DNA from 3 places in the Pseudescherichia sp. genome. Region 1 is predicted to be linked to each of the others. Evidence: predicted binding sites of a transcription regulator. Region 1 holds the regulator's gene; each other region holds the start of a gene.
The links. The regulator Fur, encoded in region 1, represses iron uptake genes when iron is present. The targets are predictions, from matches to a motif close to ATAATAATGAGAACNACTATCAA.
Positions count from the first base shown of each region.

Region 2: RTX96_RS02520 (Nramp family divalent metal transporter) is a predicted target of Fur. The motif match lies at 3,905-3,927, and genes of this name have one in related genera.
Region 3: RTX96_RS03885 (TonB-dependent siderophore receptor) is a predicted target of Fur. The motif match lies at 4,202-4,224, and genes of this name have one in related genera.

Region 1 covers NZ_DAMBWA010000007.1:50,918-58,612, forward strand. Annotated here, with positions in the region: gene pgm (phosphoglucomutase (alpha-D-glucose-1,6-bisphosphate-dependent)) at 1-54, opposite strand, end outside; gene seqA (replication initiation negative regulator SeqA) at 79-624, opposite strand; gene ybfF (esterase) at 795-1,568, shown strand; gene ybfE (LexA regulated protein) at 1,698-1,991, shown strand; gene fldA (flavodoxin FldA) at 2,141-2,671, shown strand; gene fur (ferric iron uptake transcriptional regulator) at 2,961-3,419, shown strand; gene RTX96_RS11175 (SDR family oxidoreductase) at 3,606-4,388, opposite strand; gene RTX96_RS11180 (SDR family oxidoreductase) at 4,408-5,205, opposite strand; gene RTX96_RS11185 (FGGY-family carbohydrate kinase) at 5,227-6,732, opposite strand; gene RTX96_RS11190 (transketolase) at 7,061-7,695, shown strand, end outside.
Region 2 covers NZ_DAMBWA010000001.1:539,368-547,062, forward strand. Annotated here, with positions in the region: gene RTX96_RS02505 (ion channel protein) at 1-1,020, shown strand, start outside; gene mgrA (L-glyceraldehyde 3-phosphate reductase) at 1,091-2,089, shown strand; gene RTX96_RS02515 (DUF2502 domain-containing protein) at 2,210-2,545, shown strand; gene RTX96_RS02520 (Nramp family divalent metal transporter) at 2,629-3,867, opposite strand; gene RTX96_RS02525 (NupC/NupG family nucleoside CNT transporter) at 4,210-5,397, shown strand; gene RTX96_RS02530 (EAL domain-containing protein) at 5,449-7,632, opposite strand.
Region 3 covers NZ_DAMBWA010000002.1:290,122-297,816, reverse strand. Annotated here, with positions in the region: gene RTX96_RS03905 (LysR family transcriptional regulator) at 1-431, shown strand, start outside; gene RTX96_RS03900 (hypothetical protein) at 444-890, opposite strand; gene RTX96_RS03895 (hypothetical protein) at 970-1,248, opposite strand; gene RTX96_RS03890 (VOC family protein) at 1,299-1,685, opposite strand; gene RTX96_RS03885 (TonB-dependent siderophore receptor) at 1,938-4,127, opposite strand; gene RTX96_RS03880 (glutathione peroxidase) at 4,413-4,895, opposite strand; gene RTX96_RS03875 (hypothetical protein) at 5,129-5,884, opposite strand; gene RTX96_RS03870 (metal/formaldehyde-sensitive transcriptional repressor) at 6,065-6,340, shown strand; gene RTX96_RS03865 (S-(hydroxymethyl)glutathione dehydrogenase/class III alcohol dehydrogenase) at 6,373-7,491, shown strand; gene RTX96_RS03860 (methyl-accepting chemotaxis protein) at 7,645-7,695, shown strand, end outside.

The DNA.
Region 1 (7,695 bases):
ATTAATCAGATCGCCCTGTTGTGCAGGCTGTCCTGCGCGTTCATGATTTGCCATTGCCTGATCCTTCTTATGCAAGGGTTAGATTGTGCCGCAAACCTTGTCAATCAGCTCCACCGGGAACTGCATCGACTGCATGATATGCTCCACCATGCTGCGTTTGCGGTCCGTATTCGTATTCGTGATCACCCAGTATGGCGTATTCGCCAGGTGCTTAGGTTTGGTCTGTGCCCCGTTTTGCAGCAGCGTCTGCTCACTGCCCGCAAAGTAGACGCGGGTACGGCCATGCAGGGACTCCGTCGCCTCGGCAAACGCTTTCTCATCCAATGAATAGAGTGTAGACAGCACCAGCATGAAGCGGTTAACCGCTTTGCGCTGTTCTGCATATTCGTCAGAGAGCAGCAGTTCGCGCATGGCACGGACTTTGTCTTTTACAGGATTAACCGGCTTCACTTCGGCCGGGACGTTGACAATGGCGGCCTCTTTCGGGGCGGTGGCCGCTGGCCTGCTGCCGTTGGCGGTAAACTTCAGCATCCGGCGTAAAATCTCGGATGCGCTCTCGCCGATGTGTTTGGTATGGCTAGCAATATAGCTGTAAAGCTCATCATCAACTTCGATCGTTTTCATTTTAATCCAGTGGAGTATCTTATCTGAATACAAGCTGTTGGGATTATAGGCGAAATCTCAACAACGGTTAACGTCAGGCAAAAGTCGGTTCGCGTCGACCCCTTGCAGCCAGGCGGTAGAATGGTCAACATAATACCCTAACCCGACAGAGCGAAAAAAAGAACTTTGCCATGAAATTGAATACCCGAGCGCAATCTGCACAACATCCGCACAACAATTCTCCCGTTGTCCTGGTTCACGGCCTGTTTGGCAGCCTGGACAACCTCGGCGTGCTGGCGCGCGATCTGGTAAACGATCACGATATCATCCAGGTGGATATGCGCAACCACGGTCTCTCTCCCCGCTCGCCGGAGATGAACTACCCGGCGATGGCGCAGGATCTGCTGGATACCCTCGACGCGCAGGGCCTCGAAAAGGCCACCTTTATCGGCCACTCTATGGGCGGCAAGGCGGTAATGGCGCTTACCGCGCTTGCCCCAGAACGGATCGATCGGCTGGTTGCTATTGATATTGCCCCGGTTGACTATCAGGTACGTCGTCATGACGAGATTTTTGCCGCTATCAAGGCGGTGACGGCTGCAGGGGCCACCAGCCGCCAGCAGGCCGCTGCGCTGATGCGTCAGACCCTGCATGAAGAGGGCGTTATTCAGTTTCTTCTGAAATCGTTCATTGACGGTGAGTGGCGCTTCAACGTGCCGGTTCTGTGGGACCGCTATGAAGAGATTATTGGCTGGCAGACCGTACCGGCCTGGGATCGCCCGGCGCTGTTTGTCCGCGGTGGCCAGTCGCCCTACGTCACCGAGGCACATCGCGATGCGCTGCTGGCCCAGTTCCCGCAGGCACGGGCGCATGTGATTGCCGGAGCCGGTCACTGGGTGCATGCTGAAAAGCCCGAGGCGGTGCTGCGGGCGATCCGCCGCTATCTGGCAAACGATGCGGGCTGATTAAAAACCCGGCGACCGGACGCGGCAGGGCTTACGGTCGTTGGCGTCCCTGCTCTGCTGATGTATGATGGCGCGCTAATCGCACAGGGTTACCCTGGCAGCCTGTTTTCCCCGACGTCACCCTAAATCATGGCAAAAGAACAAACGGACCGTACGACACTAGATCTGTTCGCGAACGAGCGTCGCCCGGGACGACCGAAAACGAATCCGCTTTCGCGTGACGAACAGCTACGCATCAACAAGCGCAACCAGCTTAAACGCGATAAAGTTCGCGGACTTAAGCGCGTCGAGCTGAAGATGAACGCTGACGCCGTTGAGGCGCTCAATGCGCTGGCCGATGCCCGGCAGATGAGCCGCAGCGAGCTGATCGAAGAGCTGCTGCTCACCCAGCTCCAGGCCCTGCATCGCCAGGGCGACGTCTGAAAATCTCGTCAAATCACACTTTCATGTAGCACAGAGTGCAGTCCGAACGATTACGAATTTCGCGTATGGCTCTGTTCTGCTATTATTGCCCTTATCCGTGGGCTGTGCTCCACCACCATATTATTAAGTTTCAAGAGGTTATTTTACTCATGGCAATTACAGGCATTTTTTTCGGTAGCGACACCGGTAACACCGAAAATATCGCGAAGATGATCCAGAAGCAGCTTGGTAAAGAGATTGCCGACGTGCATGACATTGCCAAGAGCAGCAAAGAAGATCTGGAAGGCTATGATATCCTGCTGCTGGGCATCCCGACCTGGTACTATGGTGAAGCGCAGTGCGACTGGGACGACTTCTTCCCAACCCTGGAAGAGGTGGATTTCAACGGTAAGCTGGTGGCGCTGTTCGGCTGCGGCGATCAGGAGGACTATGCAGAGTACTTCTGTGATGCACTCGGCACCATTCGTGATATCATTGAACCCAACGGTGCAACTATCGTAGGTCACTGGCCAACCGCGGGTTATCATTTTGAAGCGTCTAAAGGCCTGGCCGATGACGACCACTTCGTCGGACTTGCTATTGACGAAGATCGTCAGCCGGAGCTGACCGCCGAGCGCGTTGAGAAGTGGGTCAAGCAGATCTCTGAAGAGCTACACCTGGACGAGATCGTTAACGCCTGATGTTAACGGCGTGGCCTTCGTGCTGCGCCGCTATTGATAGATAAAAGCAATAGAAATAATTGCTACAATTTTTTAACTTTCGCGTACATACCTGTACAATATCCCCTGGTCAAACGGGTCGCGCAACGATTGTTTGTTGGCGAGGCCACGTTTTATACGCATACTTTACTTGAGGACTTGTAGTTTTCATTTAGAAGTGGCAATTCTATAATGAGACGCATTTACTCAAGGTCATTCTCATTAACTTCCGCCTCGGAAGTGGATCGATTAGCAACAGGACAGACTCCGCATGACTGACAATAACACCGCATTAAAGAAGGCCGGCTTGAAAGTCACGCTTCCTCGTTTAAAAATTCTGGAAGTGCTTCAGGGACCGGATAACCATCATGTCAGTGCGGAAGACTTATACAAGCGACTGATCGATATGGGCGAGGAAATTGGTCTGGCTACCGTGTATCGCGTGCTCAACCAGTTTGATGATGCCGGGATCGTGACCCGTCATAACTTTGAAGGCGGCAAATCCGTTTTCGAACTGACTCAGCAGCATCACCACGATCATCTGATCTGCCTCGACTGTGGCAAAGTGATCGAATTTAGCGATGACTCTATCGAAGCTCGCCAGCGTGAAATCGCCACTAAGCATGGCATCCGCCTGACGAACCACAGCCTCTATCTCTATGGTCACTGTGCCGAAGGCGACTGCCGTGAAAATGAACACGCGCATGAAACGACGCCGCGTAAGCTGTGATTGAAACGGTAACAAAAAACGGGCCACCTTAGGGTGGCCCTTTTTTATGGGAAGAGCGAGACCGTAGGCCGGGCAAACGCAGTGCCGCCCGGCATTGCAGCGTCAACATAATAACGCCCGGTGGCGCTTCGCTTACGCGGGCCTACAAACCCACACTGTGCCCAACGGGCGAAAAAGCATCTCCCGTTACCAGCAAACAAACCCGCCATCGACCAGCAGATCTACACCGGTGCAGAACGATGAGGCATCCGCGGCAAGAAAAATCGCCGGGCCCGCCATCTCTTCAACCTTTGCCATACGCTGCATCGGCGTCTGGCTCTCAAACGATTTTGTCTGATGCACCATCTCTGGACGGGTGTTCATTGGCGTCGCCGTGTAGCCTGGGCTAATCGTGTTGACGCGGATATTTTTCTCCGCCCACTCCATCGCCAGGCTTTTGCTTAAGTGGATCACCCCCGCCTTAGAGCAGTTGTAGTGAGCCTGCTCCAGACCCCGGTTAACAATCACCCCTGACATAGAGGCGATATTAATGATCGAGCCACCGCCGCTCTCCAGCATCAGCTCCGCCTCGGCTTTGCAGCTGTTCCAGACGCCGGTGAGGTTGATATCGATCACCCGCTGCCACTGATCGGGCTCCATCTCCAGCGCCGGATTGGCGTTGGCAATCCCGGCGGCGTTGAGCGCCACATCAAGGCGGCCAAACTGCGTCTTCACTTCAGCGATGGCAGCGCGCAGATGGGCGATATCGCGTACGTCGCCGGTATAAGCAAAGGCGCTGCCGCCCATCTCCTGAATAGTGCTCACGGTGTCCGCCAGGCCACCGTCCTCACGCAGATCGAAGCAGGCCACCTTCGCCCCCGCGCTGGCAAAACCGTAAGCAATCATTTGACCAATACCGCTGCCTGCCCCGGTAACAAACGCGACGCGATCGCTTAAATCAAACAGTCTTTGGGAAAAATATTTATCCATGATTTCACTCCAAAATGTGTTACGACATGATCAAGCCGCCATCCACGTTGATGGTTTGTCCTGTAATGTAGGCCGCGTCCTCGGACGCCAGAAATGCCACCAGCCCGGCAACGTCGGCAGGTTTGCCCGCCCGCTTAAGGGGGATCCCCTGCACCCATTCATCCATGAGTTCGCCTTTTTTATACTGCTTCTCTGGCGTACTCAGGATCTCGCCCCAGACACGGTCGTTGTAGTCCCACATATTGGTCTCGATGATCCCTGGGCAGAACGCGTTAACCGTAATGTTGTGCTGGGCCAGCTCAAGGGCGAGGCTTTGGGTAATGCCAATCACACCCATTTTGCTGGCGGCGTAGTGCGGGGTGTAGATAAAGCCAACGCGCCCCTGCCCGGAGGAGGTGTTAATCAGACGTCCGCTCTGCTGTTTGACCATATACTTTGCGGCTTCGCGGCAGCATAGCCATACGCCGGTGGTATTCACGTTGAGGACGTTATCGAACTCCTGACGCGTCATTTTATCGAAGCGGTCGATAGTGATAATGCCGGCGTTTTGGATAGAGACATCAATAGTGCCAAAGGTATGATGCGCGAGCCTGTAAAGCTCGGTGACCTGCTCTTCATTGGTGACATCGGCAACGAAGGAGATGATATTTTCATGGTACTCCTCTCTCAGTCGCTCTGCGGTCTCTGTGACCTCTTCTGAGTGATCCGATAGCACCAAATTCGCCCCCGCATCAGCAAATTTTCTGGCGATACCCTCACCGATGCCTTTGGCGGCCCCGGTAATGACGACCGTTTTATTTTCGAATACATAGCCCATACTTCCCTCCTCGCCCGCTATTCAGAATTTGTGTAGGGTTCTTTCGACGGCTTGTTGCCACTCCCGCCAGCGTTTTTGTAAACGGCCATGACGCTCCATGTTGGGGCGAAATTCGCTATGCGGGTAAAGGTACGGTTTCAGCTCATCGAGTGAGAGTTGCCCCACGGCTTTGCGCGCTAAGAGTGCCGCCCCGATAGCTGACAGTTCAGGCACGTCGCTGCGCATAACCGGGCAACCCAGCAGGTCTGACTGATACTGCATCAGCCAGTCATTTTTAGTCGGACCGCCATCCACCATTAACGCGGTCAGCGTAAAATCGTTGTGCTGCCGCATGGCGGTAACCACATCGGCGATCTGGTAGGTGATGGCCTCCAACGCCGCCCGGATGAGGTGCGCGCGTTTTACGCCACGGCTCAGGCCGCAGATCACCCCACGGGCATTTTCATCCCACCAGGGCGCACCGAGTCCCGTCAGCGCCGGAACAAAATAGACGCCAAGCGTTGATTCAACCGAAGCCGGGAGTGAGTTCAGCTCAGCCGCCAGCTCGGCCTCGGGCAGTTCGCTCAGGCCCGTGCTGTCCGCCATCCACGCCACGCCGTCACCGGTATGGGGGATGTTCCCCTCCAGGCCGTAGATCAGCTGCTCGCCATCATGCCAGGCAAGGGTGGTTGCCAGAGCTTGGATGTTGCACTGGGCTGAGGTGACCGGGGCCATCACCGATGAGCCCGTGCCGTAGGTCGCCTTGACGCAGCCCGCCTCCCCTAGCGCGTGGCCGAACAAGGCGGCGTGCGAGTCGCCCACCATCGACATAATCGGGATGCCGTCAGGAATGCCCGCTACGTTTTTGGTGTAGCCGAAAAGGCCGCTGGAGGGTTTAATCTCCGGCAGCGCGGCCGCCGGGATCTGGAAGATATCCAGCATCTCCGGGCTCCAGCGTCCGCTTTGCAGATCGAGGAGCTGGGTACGGGCGGCGTTAGAGTAGTCGCAGTAGAAGCTTTCGCCAGCGGTCAGGTTCCAGAGCAGCCAGCTGTCGATGGTACCAAGGCAAATGTCACCGTTGGCCGCCAGCGCCTGGCCGTTTGGCGCCGACTCGATGAGCCAGCGCATCTTGGATCCGGAGAAGAGCGGCGCGACTGGCAGACCGGTGACGGCTTTAATCGTCTGCTCTTTATTATCGCGACGCAGCGCATCGCAAAAATCCGCCGTGCGCGAGCATTGCCAGCTGATAGCCGCGTGCAGCGGCGTGCCGTTGCTGCGGTACCAGCCTATCGCCGTCTCGCGCTGGTTGCTGATGGCCAGCGCCACTACGTTTTCAGCCCCTACCGCGGCAACTGCTTGCGCGATGACCTTCACGGAGGCCTCCACCAGCGCGGTGCCTGACTGTTCCACCCACCCCTCGCGAGGCGTCTGGATAGATAGCGGCTGGTTAAATTTAACGATTACCTTGCCCGCTGCGTCCAGGGCCACGGCCTTGGCGTTGGTCGTACCCTCGTCGAGGGCAATAATAATATTTTTGTGCGAAGACATAGGTTTCTCCGGAAAGGTGAACCTTCCATGAATATATATTCAACACTGATTATTTATTTCGTACACGATAGCGAGGATTGCTTTGCGCATCTACAGGCAAACGCAACAAATGCGTAGGTCATCACAAATCACTCAATCACGCTGGACAACTCAACAGCAGAGACGCTAGTATTATTGAATATAAAGTCATGCGTGAATATATATTCTGAGCACCTCAGAGAGTCTATTCACTCACGGTCAGGGAAACTTGGATCAACAGCCAGGCGTCCATTTTTTTGAACCAACCTGAATATATATTCAGTGTCGCATAATAATTCGGAGGAGTTCGATGAATCCGTTCTTACTTTCTGTACCCGAACTTGAAAACAAAGCCCGCGCGGTGCGCCGCCACATCATCTCCCTGAATGCCAACAGCCCCGCTGGCGGCCATACCGGGGCCGATCTCTCTCAGGTGGAGCTGCTCACCGCGCTCTATTTTCGCGTACTCGACTGCGCAGCCAACCGCCTGGACGATGAAGAGCGGGATATCTACATCCAGTCCAAAGGCCATGCCGTAGGCTGCTACTACTGCGTCCTCGCCGAAGCGGGCTATTTCCCGGTGGAGTGGCTCGCAACCTATCAGCACGCCAACTCTCACCTTCCAGGCCACCCGGTTAAGCAAAAAACCCCGGGGATCGAGTTGAATACCGGCGCGCTGGGGCATGGTTTCCCGGTGGCCGTCGGTCTGGCACTGGCGGCTAAACGCAGCAACAGCAAACGCCGTATTTTCCTGATCACTGGCGATGGCGAACTGGCGGAAGGCAGTAACTGGGAAGCGGCGATGGTCGCGGCCCATTACAAGCTGGATAACCTGGTCATTATCAATGACAAAAATGGCCTGCAGCTGGCGGGGGCGACCAAAGACATTATGTGCACCGATCCGCTGGACGAAAAATGGCGTGCCTTCGGCATGGAGGTAACCGA
Region 2 (7,695 bases), on a different contig from region 1:
GTGCTGCGCTACAGCACCGGTCACGGTGGGCCGGATCCGGCGACCGAGCCGCTGATTGGCGCGCCGGTGGCCACCTCTACCCTCCCCGGCCTGCTCTGCGCGCTGATTATTGGCCTGGCGGGGGGCGTCAGCCTTGGGCCTGAGCACCCTATCATGGTGGTCAATATCGCCCTGGCGGTTGCGGTAGGCGCACGTCTCTTTCCCCGGGTGACGGCCCTGGACTGGACGGTTCTGGCCTCGGCCGGCACTATCGGCGCACTCTTCGGTACCCCGGTCGCGGCGGCGCTGATCTTCTCTCAGACCCTGGGAGGGAACAGTGATGTCCCGCTGTGGGATCGCCTTTTTGCCCCGCTGATGTCCGCCGCCGCGGGTGCGCTGACCACCAGCCTCTTCTTCCATCCGCACTTCTCGCTGCCGATTGCTCACTACGGGCAGATGCAGCTGGTAGATATCTTCAGCGGTGCAGTCGTGGCCGCCATCGCCATTGCGCTGGGGATGATCGCGGTGTGGTGCCTGCCGCGCCTGCATCAGGTGATGCACCGGCTGCGTAACCCAGTGTTGATCCTCGGCATCGGCGGCTTTCTCCTCGGCATTCTTGGCATTATCGGTGGTCATATCACCCTGTTTAAGGGGCTAAGCGAGATGCAGCAGCTGGCGTTCAGCCAGACCTTTACCGTCAGCGACTACCTGCTGTTTGCGGTAGTGAAGCTTGCTGCACTGGTGGTGGCCGCCGCCTGCGGCTTTCGCGGCGGACGCATCTTCCCGGCGGTCTTCGTCGCGGTGGCGCTGGGGCTGATGCTGCATGAGCATGTTGAAGCCGTACCGGCAGCCATTACCGTGTCGTGCGCCATTCTCGGTCTGGTGCTTGTCGTGACCCGCGACGGCTGGCTGAGCCTGTTTATGGCGGCCGCGGTTGTGCCGGATACCACTCTGCTGCCGCTGCTATGCATCGTGATGCTCCCCGCGTGGCTGCTGCTGGCGGGAAAACCGCTGATGATTGCGCCACGTCGCAAAGATTAATCCCCGGGCGGGTTTCCTGAGCCCTTCCGGTGTAATGTCTTTTGTTTTACAGAACAGAGAGGATAACTGCATGGTTTATCAGGCTAATCCTGAGCGCTATCAGGCAATGGAGTATCGCCGCTGCGGCGAAAGCGGCATCAGGCTGCCGGCCATATCGCTGGGGCTGTGGCATAACTTTGGCGACGCCACCCTGGTGGAGACCAGCCGCCAGCTGCTACGCCACGCCTTTGATTTGGGTATAACCCACTTTGATCTTGCCAATAACTACGGCCCGCCCCCTGGCTCTGCCGAAAGCAACTTTGGCCGCATTCTGCGGGAAGACTTTTTGCCTTACCGCGACGAGCTGATTATCTCCTCGAAGGCCGGGTATACCATGTGGGACGGCCCCTACGGCGACTGGGGATCACGCAAGTATCTTATTGCCAGCCTCGATCAGAGCCTGCGCCGGATGGGCCTTGAGTATGTCGATATCTTCTATCATCACCGCCCGGATCCGCATACGCCGCTAAAAGAGACCATGCGCGCGCTAGACCATATCGTGCGCCAGGGGAAAGCGCTCTACGTCGGCCTGTCTAACTACCCGGCGGATCTGGCCCGTGAGGCCATCGCTATCCTTGATGACCTGGGCACCCCCTGCCTGATCCATCAGCCGAAATACTCGATGTTTGAGCGCTGGGTCGAGGATGAGCTGCTGGATCTGCTGGCAGAGAGAGGGGTCGGCAGCATTGCCTTTTCACCGCTGGCGGGTGGTCAGCTAACAGACCGCTACCTGAACGGCATTCCGGCCGATTCGCGGGCCGCCAGCGGCAGCCGCTTCCTCAACCCGGATCAGCTTACCGATGAGAAGCTAGAGAAGGTGCGTAAGCTTAATGCTCTGGCCCAGGGGCGCGGGCAGAAGCTCTCCCAGATGGCGCTGGCGTGGGTGCTGCGCGGGGACAGAGTCACCTCGGTGCTGATTGGTGCAAGTAAAATTGCCCAACTGGACGATGCGGCGGGCATGCTGGCTAACCGCCACTTTACCGAGCAGGAGTGTGCCATCATCGATGCGATTCTGAACGGCACGGATTAACTCTTTTTTAACAAAAAGTGCTGCCCTCCACGAATTAGGAGTTAAGCCGATGCTACGGGTCTTTACGTCTCGTAATATTTGCTTACAGGCCATCGTGGCCCGCTCGTGGAGGAAATTTTTATGTTCAGGTCACTTATTCTGGCAGCACTGTTAATGGCTACTACAGCCCCGCTGGTCGCCCACGCCGGTGAGATCACACTGCTACCGTCTATAAAACTACAGATTGGCGACCGGGACGATCGGGGCCACTACTGGGATGGCCGAGACTGGCGCGACCGGGACTACTGGCACCGTCACTATCAGTGGCGTGATAACCGCTGGCGTCCACACGATCGCGGCTACCATCGTGGCTGGGACAACCGTAAAGCCTATGAGCGCGGCTATCGCGAAGGCTGGCACGATCGCAGCGACCGTCGTGGCCCGGGACGCGGTCATGGACACGGCCATCACCATTAATCTTGCCCGGCGGCGCTGCGCTTGCTCGAGTCTACTCTCCGTAGGCCTGATAAGCGCAGCCGCCACCCGGCGTTACTCCCACATTACAGTCCCAGCGCCATCCCTATCAGCAACCACAGGTTAAGGCCTACCACCAGACCCACAATCACCCAGCCGAGGCGTTTTACCAGTCGGGTATTGACCAGCTCGCCCATCAGCTTACCGTTGCTGGTAAAGATCAGCAGCGGCACCAGCGCCAGCGCGATACCGAAGCTAAGCAGTACCTGGCTCATCACCAGAATACGCGTCGGATCCAGTCCCATCAGGATCACAATAAACGACGGCAGCATGGTGATAGACCGACGTAGCCACAGCGGAATGCTAAAGCGGACAAACCCCTGCATCACGACCTGCCCGGCCAGCGTCCCCACTACCGTAGAGGAGAGTCCTGCCGCGACCAGGCTCAGACCAAAGATGGTCGCTGCCGCATGGCTTAACAACGGTTCAAGGGTAAGGTAGGCCTGATCCAGGTCAGCAACGCCGGTATGGCCGCTAAAATGAAACGCAGCGGCGGCCGTTGCCATCATCGCCAGGTTAACGAAGCCGGCAATGGTCATGGCAATTGCCACGTCCCACTTGGTTGCTGAGTAGCGCTCTTTGCGCGATCCGCTGTGCAGATTCTGGGTGAGCGAGGAGTGCAGATAGATGACGTGCGGCATAATGGTTGCCCCCAGCACGCCCGCAGCCAGAAACACCGCTTCGGTGGTCGGCAGGCTGGGGATCAGCATCCCTTTGCCCAGATCCACCAGCTTAGGCTGGGAGAAGATGAGCTCTACAACGTACGCAGCCGCGACAAAGAGTAGCAGACCGCCAATCACTTTCTCCAGCGGCTTATCGCCGCGACGCTGCAGCATCAGGATCAGGAAGGTGGCAATCCCGGTCAGCACCGCCCCCTGCAGCAGCGACACGCCGAGAATAAGCTTAAAACCAATTGCCGCCCCGATGAACTCCGCCAGATCGGTAGCCATAGCGATGATTTCCGCCTGCACCCAGTAGAACCAGACTACCGGCCGTGGATAGCGATCGCGGATATGCTCAGCAAGGTTTTTGCCTGTTGCAATCCCTAGCTTGGCGGAGAGCACCTGGATCAGCATCGCCATCAGGTTAGCCCATACAACAACCCATAGCAGCTTATAGCCGAAACTGGCGCCGGCCTGAATATTGGTAGCAAAATTACCGGGATCGATGTAGCCAATCGCCGCCACAAAGGCCGGTCCCATCAATGCGAACCGAAGCTTTCGCGCTGTACGCCCGCTACTACTTTCAACGCTGCTATCGTTCATTTTTGCCTCTAATATAGCCTTTGCTATGTTTCATGCTAGCAAAATGCGAATGATTATCAAGTTCGCTTGGGTGGATTTCTTCGATAGATAAAACCGATTAACGGAGTGAAGGACAGGAAAAGAGCGATAGTGCGTGGGTAAGTAACCCGATGTGTTACAGTTTAGCAGCGTAAATGGGTTTTACACTTCTTTTATTAACATAACAAAATTGTATCTTTGATCACTATTTTTGAGTCTCGTCACAGGACATTACGATAGTGTGTATTTGATCTCGTTTTATTTACTCTTGTTTCATAGAATGTGCACGAAAACTAAACCTGCCTCATGTTTGGAGCAAAAAGTATGTCCCGCGTTCTTCACTTTGTTTTGGCGCTTGCCGTTGTGGCGCTTCTGGCCTTGCTGGTCAGCAGCGATCGCAAGAAAATTCGTATTCGTTTCGTTGTTCAGCTTTTGGTTATTGAAGTCTTACTCGCCTGGTTCTTCCTGAACTCCGACGTCGGCCAGGGCTTCGTGCGTGGCTTCTCCGAGATGTTTGAAAAACTGCTCGGCTTTGCCAACGAAGGGACCAACTTCGTCTTTGGTAAAATGAACGATGAAGGTCTGGCATTCTTCTTCCTGAAAGTGCTCTGCCCTATCGTCTTTATCTCTGCGCTGATCGGTATCCTGCAGCACATTCGCGTTCTGCCGATTGTGATCCGCGCTATCGGTACCGTGCTGTCAAAAGTTAACGGCATGGGCAAACTGGAGTCGTTTAACGCGGTAAGCTCGCTGATTCTGGGGCAGTCAGAAAACTTTATCGCCTATAAAGATATCCTCGGCAAAATGTCGCGCAACCGCATGTACACGATGGCAGCTACGGCGATGTCCACCGTCTCCATGTCAATCGTTGGCGCGTACATGACCATGCTGGAACCAAAATACGTCGTTGCGGCGCTGGTTCTCAACATGTTCAGCACCTTTATTGTTCTGTCGCTGATTAACCCGTACCGCGTGGATGAGAGCGAAGAGAACCTGCAGATGGCTAACCTGCACGAAGGCCAGAGCTTCTTTGAGATGCTGGGTGAGTATATCCTGGCAGGCTTCAAGGTGGCGATTATCGTTGCTGCCATGCTGATCGGCTTTATCGCGCTCATCTCTGGCCTCAACGCCCTGTTCGCCGCCGTGCTGGGCATCTCCTTCCAGGGCATTCTGGGCTACATCTTCTACCCGGTTGCATGGGTAATGGGCGTACCGGCCGGCGAAGCGCTGCAGGTAGGCAGTATTATGGCGACCAAACTGGTCTCTAACGAATTCGTTGCCATGATGGACCTGCAGAAGATCGCCAGCACCCTGTCACCGCGTGCGGAAGGGATCCTCTCCGTGTTCCTCGTCTCCTTTGCTAACTTCTCCTCTATCGGCATTATTGCAGGCGCCATTAAAGGTTTGAACGAAGAGCAAGGTAACGTGGTATCACGCTTCGGCCTGAAACTGGTCTACGGCTCTACGCTGGTCAGCGTGCTGTCTGCTTCTATCGCTGCGCTTGTGCTGTAAGATAGATATCACTCGCGAGCAAAACCGGGGCCTGCCCCGGTTTTTTTATGCCTAGTCCGCTAGCTTCTCGGGTTTACCCAACAGATAGCCCTGCAGATAGTCCACCCCCAGCGAGAGCAGCAGATCGCGCTGCTCTTCGGTCTCTACATACTCCGCCACTACCGTCAGGGATTTGGCTTTCGCCATAAAGCAGATGGACTTCACGATCATCGCGTCCAGAGAGTCGGTGAGAATATCCTTCACGAAGCAGCCGTCGATCTTCACGATGTCAGCATGCAGGCGCTTCAGGCGCTCAAAGTTAGCGTAGCCGGTACCAAAATCATCGATTGCAATCTTGAAACCGTAGTTTTGCAGGCGCTGAATGTTGTGCATGCTGGTCTCCGAATTGGAAAAAGCCTGCTCTTCGGTTATCTCAATAATCACGCACTGAGGCGCAACGCCATAGCTTTTAAACAGGGCCATAATCTGCGTGGCCGACTCCTTTTGCATCAGGGTCAGCGGCATCAGGTTAACGGAGAATCGCGCCTGGGTACCAGGAACCGGATGCGCGCGCAGCCAGCGCAGCAGCGTCTCCAATACCTGCATATCAAAGCGAATACTCAGGTTAAACTGGGCAATGACCGGCAGAAAACGGTCAGGCGTCAGAATTTCACCCTCCACGGAGAGGCGGGTCAGCACCTCATGGTACCCCACCCCGTCCGCGTTCTGGATCGGCTGGGCATAGAGCAGCAGCCCCTCCTCCTCCAGCGCACGTTTCACGCGGTTAAGCAGCAGCACGCGCTCGGTAGTGTGGTCGCATACGGTTTCAAGACTCTGGGTCAGGGCCAGCACGTGCGAGGTTGAACAGGCCTGCTCGGAGAGCCAGCTCAGCTGCCCTAGCGTCTGGTGAAAGATCTCCCCAGCGCCTTCGATAATTCCCCAGGAGGCACCAAATTCGATATCCATTGCGGTGTGATGCCAGAAAATTTTTCTTCCGCTGAGGTAGTCCACCATATGCTGAAGCCGCGCCGTCGGTTCGGCGCCGTTGAGCAGCAGCAGCAGCTCGCTTCCCGGTAGCTGGTACACCTTCTCATTTCTCATCAGCAGCGGCTGCAGCTCACGAGTGATGCTGCGCTTGCACTGAACGCGCATCATCATGCCGTAGTGGCGACTAAGAAACTCCAAATTGCTGATGTGTAGGCAGCAGACCACTCGGTGGGTATGCTTCTCCAGCTGCTGTTCAAGCGCGCGCAAATTCGGCAGGCCGGTAAGCGGATCGGTGAGCGCCTGCGCCTTCCATGCCCGCTTAAGCCACTCGCTGCGCCGATAAATAGCAGCCATATAGAGAATACAAATGGTAAAGGAGATCAGTACCGACAGCACGAAGGCCATCGAGTATTCGGTATAGACGCCCTGCAAGAAATTTTGATTGTTGGCGAGCAGCATCAGGGCGGTAAATGCCCAGCTCAGACCAATTAACGGTGGGCTTAGCTTTCCGATACCTAAAGTAAATAGAATAAAGATGACCGGGACCAGATAGCCAGCTATATAGTCAGACTGATAAGGTGAGCAGACGACGATAAGAAAAAAGGTTAATGTCAGTAGCCAACCTAAAGTGAAATTTCTTTTTCGCCGCGACAAAAAAGGTTTGATGCTTTTTCGCCACAGCGTCCGACCATAGCGGGGATTAACCAGCATGCGCAGCGGATAATAAAACATCATGGTAAAAATCAGCGCCGCGCAAATCAGGCTTTGAATATCAATGATGCTATAAATAACCGAGCCTGTATCAAAAAACTTAGCCACTGTAGTAGGGAATGCCACTCGGCTACCTGCAGCGTACATGGCTGCCTTGATACCGGCTGGAGCAACAAACGCTAGCCAGACGGTACGCACCCCCATGTCTCTGTTTGGTAAGCCGTGCCGCCAGCGAGTACCCAGCTGCCAGCGCACAATGGTGCAGGTCAACAGGAGGGGAAAGAAAAAGCAAAAGAGAAAAACCGCCGTTTGCAGTAGCGTTAAATCGAGCAGCCACTCATAAATCAGCGCAAACCCTGCCATCAGCGGAAGGATAGCCCGACGGCCAAATAGCAGGATCATCGCCAGCGATACGCTGAGCGGTAGCCATGCCAGGAAGATTTCGCTTGCATCCACCTGAGCACGGGGGGAAATAAAACGGGAAACCGGAACAACTGCCATACATATTATTAACGCAATTAAAAACGTTTTCACATGATTGTATATTTTCATTTTCATTTGAGTTAATAAATGTGCTCTTGCGCGCAGTTTTGCCGGGCAGAAATAATAGGTTTATTCACA
Region 3 (7,695 bases), on a different contig from region 1:
TTATCGCCTATGAAACCTGCGTGCTGGCCGTTCCTGCCCAACATCGGCTGGTGGATTATGACAGGGTGAGCATCGACGATTTTCGCGATGAGCCGGTTATTGTCCCGGAAAGACGCGCCCGTCCTCATAGCCATGATCTAACGATGGATATCTTTAGATCCGGCGACTCTTTTCCTGTTATCGCCCAGTACGCAGAGGAAAAGCAGACTATCCTGAGTTTCGTCGCGGCAGGGCTGGGCGTCGCCCTGGTCCCCGCATCGTATAAAAACATGAACGCTGACGGCGTTAAGTACCTTCCACTTAAACCGATAGATAATATTAAGGGCCTGCCACTAAGCGTGATGTGGCATCAGGGAAATACGAATATATACGTTAAAGCAATGCTGGATATGCTTGCGGAAAATAGCGAGGAGCTGACTCGTGGGTTATAAAAAAGTAAGGCCTTACATATTAAGAAAAGATAATTTCCTAACTTCTGCATCAGGGTTTTCGCGCTCTACCGCTGCCAAAAAGCCAGCAAAGTTCTGATTGAACAGGGTTAGATTGTGGTAGAACTGCATTTGGCTCTCTCCCCCCTCAGTAAGATATATGACGCACCACTTACGCCTGTTGTTTATCGTTGTATAGCCTGGTTTAACCTGAGTTATTTTAGAGAGTTCAATTTTATGATTGATGTTGTTGTTGATCTCATATAAAAACGTGTCGTCATAATAGTATTCTGCCCTGGAGGACCCGCCAAAATACGAAGGGTTGGAGGATATTTTTTTCATTCCATTTTCATCTGAAATGATGCGTTTTGGTTGGCGAAGGGTGCGGGTGAAAAGCGTTATCAGAGTAAACAACACAACGATGGGCAGAATTATCAGTAAAATATTAATTGCTTCCTGCATGTACTGTCTCCTCAATTAACTCATGGTAATAGTCACAGATGGTTACTGCGCTGTCAACGTTGGCCCACATTAAGATTAACTACTTGAAATATTTGTCCAGTGGATCGTGGTGCCTGTATTTTCTGACAAAAAAGAGCCAGTAGACAAAACCAATGACTGCACCGAGCCCGGCATAGGTCACCATCAGATTTTTACGCACCCTAAGAAGATCTGTAAAGGAGTATACGCCTTTCCATATGTCGATAATGCTTGCGTTTATCACCAGATCCAGAAACAGAGCAAGAAGAGGTAGCGCAATGGCATAGGCCGCCATGAGATAGATAAGTGCCCATATCCTGTACCTGGTATTGATGTGCATGTTTCGCCTCCTTGTCTGAATGACAACGATGATAAGGTGTCACCTAGTCGCTATGACCACGCCTTGTTTTGGATAACCACTCTGTATCCGTCTGGATCAACAAATGTCCTGCCGTTAACATCCCAGTAGGGATTAAGGGAATTTACCACGTTGAATCCGGCTTCGACCATTCTTGCGCAGGTGCTTTCCCACTCTTCTTTATGAGGATAATAGAGAACAAGCAGATCCTCTTCCGTTTGCGAAGGTTGAATGGGATGGTACTGACAAACGGTGAACTCGATGTGCCAGGATATCTCATCACGCCCCAACATCATTCCATTGAAACCATCATGATCGTTGAACTCAGCGATCTTTTGCAAATACAGGCCTTGGCTGTACATCAGAAACGATCTTTCAAGGTTTGATACGGGTCTGGCAATACGCATGTGAGTAAACATCCAGAGATCTCCTGCCGACGGGGCGTAATTGAATTTTGAAAATCACTCTGAGTTTACATCTCATTATGCCGTTAATTTGTCGATAAGAGCGGTCATGCTGATATGAAGTTAATAGGGTGAATGGGTATTTTTGCTGAGTAATGTGAGGTCAAAACTGACGGTAAATGCCCTTGCAACATCTTCCCCGTATTTCAAACCGGCGTATGCCGAGGCGTATCGCACTGCCGCCCGCGTTGCAGGCGGCAGAGACTATCAGAACAAGACCGAGTAGTTCAGGCCGAAAGTACGACCGCGACCTTTATAGGTATAGAGATTCTCAGCGCCGTAGGTTGGGCTGTACAGACCCGGTGCGCGCTGTCCCCATGCGGTGGTGTAATCTTCATCCAACAGGTTTTCTATGCTAAAGCTCAGCTTGCCCACCGGCAGAAGGTAACTGCCTAATAGATCAACAGTATTATAACCGTCAATGTGCTTACCGGCATCATCGGACAAATCAAACGTCTGCGTACTTTGCAGACGCAGCGTCCAGTCGCCCGGCGCCCAGGTAACCCATGCGCTCATTTTGGATGGGCTGGCGCTGTCTACCGTCAGCTTTTCCCATTTCCCGTCGACGCGAGTTTGCGATTTGATGACGTTAAAGTTTGTGCCCGTGCTCCACGCGCTGTCGGTAAAGAAATAGTCGACCTGGCCTTCAACGCCGTAGATGCGACGCTTGTCGTCTTCAACGTTGATGGTCATGTCGTTTTTGTTGATGTTGATGGTTTTGTCGGAGAGCGAGTAGTAACCGGCAATTTGCGTGCGCAGGTTGTCCCCAGTGTAGCGCCAGCCCAGCTCATAAGCATCAACTTTAATACCGTCGAGTTTTGAGTCGTTAACGTTAACGCTGTTGACCAGGCGATAATGGCCGTTCACCAGCTGATAGGTGCCGGAGCCATAATATTTTGCCAGATCCGGGATCTCAAACCCCTGGGAGAAGTTGAACCATAGCTGCTGACGCTCGGTCAGATGACCCAAAATGCCGGCGTTAAAGAGCAGATTGTTGTAGTCGGTTTTTCCGCCTGGTACAGCGTCAGCGGAGGTGGCTCTTCCCGTGGCAATGGCCTGTTGTTGGGCATAGCCAACAAAATCATCGACCCGGTTCTCCGTGTACTGATAGCGCACGCCGCCGCTGAGGGTGATAGCGGAGAAGTCATAGCTGGTTTGCAGGAAGGGGGCGAGGTTGGTGATGCTATAGCCCGGATAGCGGCCAACGTTATACGCGTCATCCAGCTTCATGCCACCGCTGGCAGCTGCTTTGCTGAGGTCGAAAAATTGCTGATTGGCGTCAAAGACTTCATGCTCGGCATCAACACCCCACGTCAGGGACAAAGCATCCAGTGGTGTGCTGTTGAGAGTGAGTTTACCGCCGTAGAAGTCGGTTTTCTGCTGTGAGGCTCCAATGCTGGTTACCCGGCCGCCTGAAAGGGTAGGGAAGGGGTAGAAGGTCAGGCTTTCATCACGGTAATAAATTTGTGCGACCAGATCCTGTCCCCAGAAATCGGTGTTGGAGTATTGCAGGTTGATCAGGTGGCGTTCGGTACCGGGAATGCGGTCGGAGTCGAGATTGTTCTTGTTGTAAGCATTACCAGAACCGGTTACCGCCGAAAAGTTCTCACCAAGATAGAGGCCGTGCTTACCGTCGGATTCACTATTGTAATACTGGGTGGTGAGCTGCAGCTGCTGGTGGTCGTCGATATTTAGCGTGCCGGTGCCCATCACGTCCAGACGGTCAGAATATTGCAAACCGGTCTGGGTGTTATCAATATTCACCTCGTTGCCTTTGCCATCGTACCAGCCACCAAAGCGCTGATAAGCGACCGACAGCCGCCCTGACGCATTGTCATTGCCGCCGCTGACCGCCGCCGCGATGTTCTCATCATTATCGTTATGGCTGTTGAAGCCCGATTTCATGCCGGTCTGAAATTCGACTTCCGTTTCCGGTTGGCCCTTTTTAGTGACAATATTGATTAAGCCGCCGGTACTGCCGCCGCCGTAGAGGGAGGTTGCGCCGGAGATAACTTCAATACGGGTAATATTAAACGGATCGATAGAATCGAGCTGGCGGCTATCGCTGCGCGAGGAGTTTAAACGCACGCCGTCGACCATTACCATCATAGAGCGACCACGCATATTCATACCGTAGTTGGTACGCCCCTGACTGCTGACATCCATACCGGGAATCAACTGCGCCAGCACCTCCTTGAGCTCTTTACCGCCCTGAACCTGCTGTTCAATTTCAGCCTGCTCTACGACCCAGGTCGTCTGTGCCATATCGGTAATGCTGTGGTTTGTACGGCTGGCGGCCACAACCATCGACTCTTCTTTTTGTCCCTCAGCCGAGGCATGAGTGGCTAGCATCATTAATAAACATGGGCTTAGCGCCCAAGAACAACGCGGTTTCATTATTATGATCATCCTGATTTTTCGAGGTATCGGTGGCCTTAAGGCCATTAATCGCAACGTCATCGCCCTCTGGTTTGAGAGTGATTATCAAAATGATATGAATTATCATTACATTGTAAACAGATAATGTTAAAAAATGTTTCTTTAATGGCATGATCTAAATAGGGTTTTTGGAGAGGCGTATAGGTCGTCGTCATCATGAGAGCTGGATGACGCCGCGACACCAAAACCCAATGGGGGCTGCAAAATAATGAACGGAGCAGGTAGGGTTAACAGCAGGAATACTTAGATCCCAAGTGCATCACGAATGACAGTTTCCATTTTCTCTGGCGTGGTGAACGGTGCAAAACGCTTGAGCGGTTTGCCGTCGCGCCCAATCAGAAATTTAGTGAAGTTCCACTTGATCCGTCGACCCAGCACGCCGGGCAATTGGTCTTTCAGGTAACGAAACACCGGATGGGTAGCGGCGCCGTTGACCTCCACTTTCTCGAACATCGGGAAGCTCACACCGTAGTTGCTGTGGCAGGTCCGGGCGATCTCATCAGGGCCGCCAGGTTCCTGGGAACCAAACTGGTTGCAGGGGAAGCCAAGCACCATCAGTCCCTGGGCGGCATACTTTTTGTAGAGCGCTTCAAGGCCAGCGTACTGTGGGGTGAAGCCACAATGGCTGGCGGTATTTACCACCAGAACCACTTTGCCAGCGTAGTCGGCCATCGAGATGGGCTGACCCCGCAGACTGGTGGCTGTAAGTTGATGAAAGGTGCTCATGTCGGGATCCTCAGAGCAAAATAAGTTTTGCATTAACATTGCCACTTAGTTCATTGCTGTAAAGTCGAACAAAAATTAGCAAATAGGCGGCCTTTAACCAGCTCACTATTTATTAACATACCTTGATGTTAGTAGTGTCCGCTACTGGCGCATATCAAGCTTGCTTCGGTTCTAATAGGCTAGCTAAGAGCATAACTGACTGAATATAAAGTTCCCATCTACTTATATTATAATCAATTCAATGGGTTATCCTGGGCCATGTCTTGTAGGATCAATTCGTCAAGGGCGGTCATTGACTCCCTTCGTTCCGCAAGGAGTACGGTTTTGTCCAAATCCGAAAGGTGTGAGCCAGGTGTGGGCAAGGAACTAGCTGTGGCCTCGTACCAGTGATAAAAAAGATCATTGCCAGTGAATTTTGTAGCTTGTGCCTTTTGTGCTAAGGCTAACTTTATATGCGCAGCGATAACCGGATTAACCTCAGAATATGTAAACCGCGAAGATGGATGGTTCACTACAGCTACCGGTAAACTACCAGCAAGTGACCTAATACGGTTGCCGTTACGTTTGCTGAAACATACAAACAAATCCGGTGCCAACACCGATATGACGTTCGTAAACGCACTCTCACTGCGATCCCAGGCGCTTTGGGATGGTGCAATACGCCTGTCTTTTATGAATTCCTGCAAGAAGTTGTAGTAAGCGACGCTACTCCAAAATTCTCTTCTTTGCTTATATGAGAAGCTCTGTCTAACGTCCTGAATTGCAGACATTATTTTTGTGAAATGCATATGCCGTCGAAGCTTACTGGTTGCCCTTGGGTGTTTCTCCCCCAAAGCAAGAGCCTTAATGATCTCCGGAGTGACAGTGGGGCGTTCATACTGCTTATCGCCATAGTGAGATTCGCACACTAAGAGTATGCGCAAGCCGCGAAAACCTTTCTCATAATTGGAGCCTATCCAGGGTGCAAAGCGGACAGTACTTTTACTCATTATTGTCCTCGGCTATTTTTGAAAGCAGTACCTTTGATGCTTCTAAGATATCTGGATTATTATCTCCAGAAAATTGATATCGTGATAAATTCAATATTTAACAGACCTGCCTGAATGCTTTAAATTTTACAGCAAGATAGAACTCCTGCTACTATACCCCCCTACAGTATAGGAGGGCGTATGCCACACTCACCTGAAGATAAAAAACGCATCCTTACCCGTGTTCGCCGCATTCGTGGCCAGGTCGACGCCCTTGAGCGGGCGCTGGAGTCGGGCGAACCTTGCATCGCAATACTGCAACAGATCGCCGCCGTGCGCGGGGCTGCTAACGGCTTGATGGGCGAGATGGTCGAAATTCACCTCAAAGATGAACTGGTCAGCGGCGAGACAACGCCCGACCAGCGCGCGGTAAGAATGGCAGAAGTCGGCCATCTTCTGCGCTCTTATCTAAAATAAAACAGTACTGTTCACATAAGGGAAGAGAGTCTATGAAATCACGTGCGGCTGTTGCCTTTGGGCCGGGTCAACCACTGAAAATTGTTGAAATCGACGTAGCGCCACCGAAAAAAGGTGAGGTGCTGGTTAAGATCACCCACACCGGCGTCTGCCACACCGATGCGTTCACCCTCTCAGGGGACGATCCGGAAGGCGTCTTTCCGGCGGTGCTTGGCCATGAAGGCGGCGGCGTAGTCGTGGAAGTGGGCGAGGGCGTGACCAGCCTGAAGCCTGGCGACCACGTCATTCCTCTCTATACCGCCGAATGCGGCGAGTGTAAGTTCTGTAAATCCGGCAAGACCAACCTCTGCCAGGCCGTGCGCGCCACCCAGGGCAAAGGCCTGATGCCGGACGGCACCACCCGTTTCTCCTACAACGGCGAGCCGATCTATCACTACATGGGCACCAGCACCTTCAGCGAATATACCGTCTGCGCGGAGATCTCGCTGGCGAAGGTCAACCCGCAGGCACCGCTGGATAAAGTCTGTCTGCTGGGCTGCGGCGTTACCACCGGTATCGGCGCGGTGCACAACACGGCGAAGGTAAAAGAGGGCGATAACGTGGCGGTCTTCGGCCTCGGCGGTATCGGTCTGGCGGTGATCCAGGGTGCCGTGCAGGCGAAAGCCGGACGCATTATTGCCGTGGATACCAACCCGGAGAAGTTCAAGCTGGCAGGCGAGATGGGCGCAACCGACTTTATCAACCCGAACGACTACGATAAGCCGGTTCAGGATGTCATCGTCGAGCTGACCGACGGCGGCGTAGAGTTCAGCTTCGAATGTATCGGCAACGTTAACGTCATGCGCGCGGCGCTGGAGTGCTGCCACAAGGGCTGGGGTGAGAGCGTGATCATCGGCGTCGCTGGCGCAGGTCAGGAGATCCGCACCCGTCCGTTCCAGCTGGTGACCGGGCGCGTCTGGCGCGGCTCCGCCTTTGGCGGCGTGAAGGGCCGTACCCAGCTGCCGGGCATGGTTGAAGATGCGATGGCAGGTAAGATCAACCTCGATCCGTTCATTACCCACCGTCTGCCGTTGGAACAGATCAACGAAGCCTTTGATCTGATGCACGAGGGCAAATCCATCCGTACCGTTATCCACTTCGGCGATAACTGATCCCACTGCCGGCGGTTTAGCCGCCGGCAGCATAATTAATGTGCGAATCTGTGACCGAGTTGGCGCTTTTAGACATAAGATAAATCTTATGGCTGCCGATGACTATCTGACAGGCGTGTAATTACGCATCTTACAATAAGAGAGTCGATAGCCATGGATAAAACAGCAGCGATGCACAAACCGCAGACAGTTGGCTTTTTACAT